Tolumonas auensis DSM 9187: one gene and its partner. Each later gene encodes a partner of the first gene's protein in a complex. Links are inferred from orthologs where the notes say so. Each region holds a gene or a part of one and is shown on either strand. Other genes may lie near its edges. The genes, in order: trxA and trxB.

Region 1 (3,211 bases):
GGAATTGAATGACTGGTTGCAGAAAGAGTTAAAACCACAGCTGATTGAACTGGATCAGATCCGCCAGCGTGGTATCGGGATGCAGCCTTACTGGGAATAAATCATTCTGATGCAGAAATGACAAGGGACAGCATATGCTGTCCCTTATTTTATCCGGTCACCGACCCGATTTATTTCTGTTGTCGTTTCATCGACTCGAAGAATTCATCGTTGGTTTTGGTCAGCGAAAGCTTGTCGATCATGAATTCCATCGCATCGATCTCGCCCATCGGGTGAACGATCTTACGCAGGATCCACATCTTTTGCAGTTCATCCGGCGCAGTCAGCAACTCTTCACGACGAGTACCAGAACGAGTGATATCAATCGCAGGGTAAACACGTTTCTCTGCAATCTTACGAGACAGATGCAGTTCCATGTTACCGGTGCCTTTGAATTCTTCGTAGATCACTTCATCCATCTTCGAACCGGTATCGACTAACGCAGTCGCGATGATGGTCAGAGAACCACCTTCTTCCACGTTACGTGCGGCACCAAAGAAGCGTTTTGGACGATGCAGAGCATTGGCATCCACACCACCGGTCAGTACTTTGCCTGATGATGGGATCACGGTGTTGTAGGCACGCGCCAGACGAGTGATCGAATCGAGCAGGATCACCACGTCTTTCTTGTGTTCTACTAAGCGTTTGGCTTTTTCGATAACCATCTCAGCAACCTGCACGTGACGTGTTGCTGGCTCATCGAAGGTAGAAGCAACGACTTCACCTTTCACCATGCGCTGCATTTCGGTTACTTCTTCCGGGCGCTCATCGATCAGCAGAACGATCAGTTCGCAATCAGGATGGTTGCTGGTAATACTCTGGGCAATGTTTTGCAGCAGAATGGTTTTACCGGCTTTTGGTGGTGCCACGATCAGACCACGCTGACCTTTCCCGATAGGCGAAGCCAGATCAAGGATACGGGCAGTGATATCTTCGGTTGAACCATTACCACGTTCCAGACGCAGACGCTTGGTCGGGTGCAGCGGTGTCAGGTTTTCAAACAGGATCTTGTTACGGGCATTTTCCGGACGGTCGTAGTTGACGGTATCAACTTTCAACAGTGCGAAATAACGTTCACCTTCTTTCGGCGGACGGATTTTGCCGGAAATAGTGTCGCCGGTACGCAGGTTGAAGCGGCGCACCTGGCTTGGGGATACATAAATGTCATCCGGGCCGGCAAGATAAGAGCTATCAGCGGAACGCAGGAAACCAAAACCATCCTGCAGAATTTCCAGCACGCCATCACCAAAGATGTCTTCCCCGCTTTTCGCATGGGCTTTGAGAATGGCAAAAATGATATCTTTTTTATGCAGACGGGCCAGATTTTCCAGGCCCATAGATTCGCCCAGATGTACCAGTTCAGAGACTGCGGTATTCTTTAGTTCAGTTAGATTCATAGAGGTGATGTAGTTTCGGGAATTGCAATAGGGTTGGATTGACTGCTGGAGAGCGCGCATCGAGCGGATATGAACAGCATCGTTTAACCAAATTAGCACCAATTTATCGGGGCGTCCAGCTATCTGCAGTGAGAAATGGATGAAAATCAGGCATTATTAAAAATAGAGGAGGCCTGAAGCCTCCCCGGGGATAACGATTACAGATGGGCGTCGAGAAACTCTTTCAGCTGAGTTTTAGACAGTGCGCCAACCTTGGTGGCGGCAACAGCACCGTTCTTGAACAGCAGCAGGGTAGGAATACCACGAATACCGAATTTTGGTGGAGTACCAGAGTTCTGATCGATGTTCAGCTTGGCAATAGTCAGTTTACCGGCATATTCGCCTGCAACTTCGTCAAGAATCGGGGCAATCATTTTGCATGGACCACACCATTCAGCCCAGAAATCAACCAGAACCGGGGCGGAAGCATTCAGTACGTCATTCTCGAAGCTGGCATCAGTCACGTGTACAATTTTGTCACTCATTTTTTACTCCACATTTGCAATTCGTTTGCTCTAAACAATATAGGGGTACGAAGATGCAAATTAAAGGGATCAAGAAATAAAAGCCAAACAGTTACCCTAATTAAAGGATACTGTTTATTATTGCAAGTCTAATTCAATAAGCATATTGCCCATGAGCAAAACACATCTTACAGAGATCACATTCGCTGAACTCGGACTGGAACCACAAGTTCTGGCCGGCGTGGAAGCTAAAGGCTTTCATAATTGCACGCCTATTCAGGCGGAAACTATACCTCTGCTGCTGACCGGGAAAAACATTGCGGGCCAGGCACAGACCGGTACCGGCAAAACGATCGCGTTTCTTGCCGGTACATTCAACTATTTACTGACTCATTCAGCAAGTGCTGAACGTCGTCAGAATCAGCCGCGTGTGCTGATCATGGCGCCAACCCGTGAACTGGCCGTACAGATTTATAACGATGCGGTTCCGATGTCTGAAAGCTGTGGCTTTAAGATGGGGCTGGCTTACGGTGGTGATGGCTACGATAAGCAGCTGGCCGTATTGCAGGAAGGTGTTGATCTGCTGATCGGAACCACTGGCCGTATTATCGATTATCTGAAACAGGGCATTATTGACCTGGGTGCCATTCAGGTTGTTGTGCTGGATGAAGCGGATCGTATGTTCGATCTGGGCTTTATCAAGGACATCCGTTTTCTGTTCCGTCGGATGCCGCCGCCAGCGCAACGTCTGAACATGCTGTTCTCTGCCACCTTGTCACTGCGTGTGCAGGAGTTGGCTTATGAACACATGAATGAGCCGCAGCATATCCAGATCGAACCGGAACAAATGACCGGTCAGCGCATCAAGGAAGAGCTGTTCTATCCTTCTAACGAAGACAAGATGCTGCTGTTACTGACGCTGATGGAAGAAGACTGGCCGGAAAAAGCGATCATCTTCGCCAATACCAAACACGGTTGTGAAGATGTGCATGCCTGGTTGCAGGCGGATGGCCATCGTGTCGGTCTGCTGACCGGTGATGTGCCACAGAAGAAACGTCTGAAGATCCTGGAAGATTTTACTGCCGGTCTGCTGGATGTGCTGGTGGCGACTGATGTGGCGGCTCGTGGTCTGCACATTCCGGATGTAAGTCATGTGTTTAACTATGATTTACCGGATGACGCGGAAGATTATGTGCATCGTATCGGCCGTACTGGTCGTGCTGGCCGTAGCGGACATGCAATCAGCTTCGCTTGCGAAGATTACGCGTTCAA
Region 2 (3,321 bases), 370 kb from region 1 along the record:
ATCATAAAAAGTGTACATAGCGCTCAGGCTATCCGGTAATGCATCGGTGACAGCGACAGCAATTAATTTATCTCTCTGATAAAACTCCAGAAAAACAGGATTCAACCAGTCAGAAAAAAGAAACTGTTTGTATTGGCTGTAGCTGGGCGGATACATGCTGCCATCAAAATGTCGTTGCTGGATATAACGCTCATACAGTGCGTAATAAGCCGGTTTATCGGTATCATTTAATTGCCAGCTGATATCACTGTTTTTGTGTAACACCCGGCGCTGTTTACGGCTGGGTGCAAACTCAGCGGCCTTAATCCGTAATGACTGGCAGGCTGAGCATTGGGTGCAATGCGGGCGGTAGATATCATTACCACTACGCCGGAAACCAGCTTGCAGCAGAGCCTCATAACCGGATGCAGTCCGATAGTTGTCATCCATCAGCACAATAAGCTGCTCATATTGTTCCGGCAGGTAACTGCAGGTATGCGCGGGAGTTATACCAACCCGCAATGGCGTCGGATTCATAATGTCAGTACCTGCGGTTGCCAGCATTCAGCCGGAAATGATTGTTCGCGCAACTGAGCCAGCTGGCGTAAAAATTCTGCCCGGGGCCATTCCTGTACCCCCATGGTTTCGAGGTAACTGTTCTGCATCTGACAATCAATTAAGGGGGCATCATAACGGGAAAGGTGCCGGCATAACGCGACCAGCGCCAGTTTTGATGCATCCGTCTGCCGGTGAAACATGGATTCACCACAAAATAGTTTACCTACGCTGAGACCATACAAGCCGCCCACCAGCTGGTCGTTATCCCAGACTTCGACTGAATGCGCCTGTCCCATCTCATGCAATACCGCATACGACTGCATAAACTCACTGGTGATCCAGGTGTCTTCTGAATAGCGTCGTGGCGCGGCACAGGCAGTGACGACATCCATAAACGCGTGGTTAACCGTAAACCGCAGTGACGTTTTGTTCAGCGTTTTCCGTAATGAACGGCTGATATGCAGTTGCGCCACCGGTAAGACCCCACGGGGATCGGGTGACCACCAGAGAATGGGCTGATACGGGCTGAACCAGGGGAAAATACCATTATAGTAAGCGGTTAATAACCGGGCCGGGGACAGGTCTCCGCCAATTGCCAGCAGTCCGTTGGGCTCGGTCAATGCCTCTTCCGGTGAAGGAAAATACAGTGTGGAGTCCAGTTCAGTCAGATAAATCGTCATCAACTACATTCATTTGAAAAGACGCGCTGATCTGATAATAACCAGCATGCCCGGTTTTGTCATGGCGTCATATCGCCGCCATAAAAAATGCCGCACAAGGCGGCATTCCGGAAAAGAGAGTGAAGCGGATTATTTCGCCAGACTATCGAGATAACGTTCAGCATCAAGCGCGGCCATACAACCGGTGCCGGCAGACGTGATTGCCTGACGATAGATGTGATCCGCCACATCACCGGCAGCAAATACACCTTCAATACTGGTCTGAGTGGCAAAACCATCACTGCCGCCTTTGACTTTCAGATAGCCGTTCTGCATTTCAAGCTGGTTATCAAAAATAGCCGTGTTCGGGCTATGGCCGATAGCGATAAAGGCGCCCATCACTTCCACATCTTCCACGGAATCATCTTTGAGATTGCGCAGACGTACACCTGTCACACCCATCTCATCGCCCAGCACTTCTTCCAGTGTGCGATCCAGATGCAGCTTGATGATGCCTTGTTCAACCTTGTCATACAGACGCTTGATCAGGATCTTTTCTGAGCGGAAGGTGTCACGACGGTGGATCAGATGAACTTCTGACGCAATATTGGCCAGATAGAGTGCTTCCTCCACTGCGGTATTTCCGCCGCCAACGACCGCCACTTTCTGACCACGGTAGAAGAAACCATCACAGGTCGCGCAGGCCGATACGCCACGGCCTTTAAATGCTTCTTCAGAATCCAGACCCAGATAACGGGCAGAGGCGCCGGTCGCAATGATCAGCGCATCACAGGTGTATTCACCATTGTCACCTTTCAGGCGGAATGGTTTCTGTTGCAGTTCAACCGCATTGATATGATCGAAGAGGATCTGCGTATCAAAATGTTCGGCATGCGCTTTCATGCGATCCATCAGGGCCGGCCCGGTTAAGCCTTCGGCATCGCCTGGCCAGTTTTCAACTTCGGTCGTGGTGGTGAGTTGACCACCCTGTTGCATACCGGTAATCAGAACCGGATTCAGATTGGCGCGCGCCGCATAGACGGCGGCGGTATATCCTGCAGGGCCTGATCCGAGAATGAGCAGCTTACTGTGTTTTACCTGGGTCATGGAGGCATCCTTTTGTGGCTTGTACCCGAATAATAGGAAATGATGCTGGTGGGGTAAAGCAGGAGAAACCGATTAAACTAATCGGTTTTATCTATTAAATAGCATTTATGTATAAGCAGGACGGAAAACGAGCAGATAAAATACAATTTATCTGCCCGAAACGCATTTGCCGCTGAAAAACATAGGCTATGCGCTTATCGCCAGTACGCTCTCCGCGGTGACTGTTGGCAGAGCATGTGCCACACCGACTTCAGCACAGGTGAGCTGACCTCTGAACACATTCAATCCGTTGCGTAAATGTTTGTCGCTGCTGAGTGCATCGGCGTAACCCATTTTTGCCAGTTTGATAATAAAGGGCAGGGTGGCATTGTTCAGTGCCTGGGTTGATGTCCGGGCAACGGCTCCCGGCATATTGGCGACACAATAATGGACGACATCATCCACAATATAGGTGGGATTACTGTGGGTGGTCGCATGTGATGTTTCGGCACAGCCGCCCTGATCGATCGCCACATCGACAATGACCGAGCCGTTTTTCATCTTCTTTACCATTGCCGCACTGATCAGCTTAGGTGCCGCAGCGCCCGGCAATAACACGGCCCCAATCACTAAATCAGCCTCAAGAACCGCATGTTCAATTGACTCGGTTGTCGAATAGATTAGTTTTGCCGCCCCCCTGAACTCGTTATCCAGCCGGCGCAGGGTCTCGGTACTTCTATCCAGTACGGTCACATCGGCCCGCATTCCGATTGCCATGCGGGCAGCATTAGAGCCCACGACACCGCCACCTAAAATCACCACTTTGGCCGGAGCAACCCCTGGCACTCCGCTTAATAAGACGCCGGCACCACCGTGTGATCTTTCCAGCGCAGTGGCTCCGGCATGAATGGCCATCCGGCCTGCTACTTCTGACATCGGGGCTAATAACGGTAACCCTCCTTTATCATCTGTGACAGTTTCATAGGCTATACAGATTGCGCCGCTTCGCAGCAGATCCTGCGTTTGAGCCAGATCGGGT

What was found.
Region 2: the proteins of trxA (region 1) and trxB are in contact, whole or in part, in a crystal structure (PDB 1F6M), measured with the Escherichia coli proteins. The link is inferred for Tolumonas auensis DSM 9187 from one-to-one orthologs.

Annotation. Positions count from the first base shown.
Region 1 is NC_012691.1:2,910,406-2,913,616, reverse strand. What follows is about bases 298-3,177. They hold trxA (thioredoxin TrxA), read right to left. Parts: upstream 1,961-3,177; coding sequence 1,634-1,960; downstream 298-1,633. Other genes in these bases: rhlB (ATP-dependent RNA helicase RhlB), read left to right, coding at 2,112-3,177; rho (transcription termination factor Rho), read right to left, coding at 298-1,436. Outside these bases: TOLA_RS13540 (CYTH and CHAD domain-containing protein), read left to right, coding at 1-100; more of rho, read right to left, coding at 171-297; more of rhlB, read left to right, coding at 3,178-3,211. UniProt on the Escherichia coli protein: Participates in various redox reactions through the reversible oxidation of its active center dithiol to a disulfide and catalyzes dithiol-disulfide exchange reactions.
Region 2 is NC_012691.1:2,539,952-2,543,272, reverse strand. Bases 326-3,315 are described here. They hold trxB (thioredoxin-disulfide reductase), read right to left. Parts: upstream 2,304-3,315; coding sequence 1,347-2,303; downstream 326-1,346. Other genes in these bases: ald (alanine dehydrogenase), read right to left, coding at 2,490-3,315; aat (leucyl/phenylalanyl-tRNA--protein transferase), read right to left, coding at 513-1,217; TOLA_RS11785 (arginyltransferase), read right to left, coding at 326-516. Outside these bases: more of TOLA_RS11785, read right to left, coding at 1-325; more of ald, read right to left, coding at 3,316-3,321.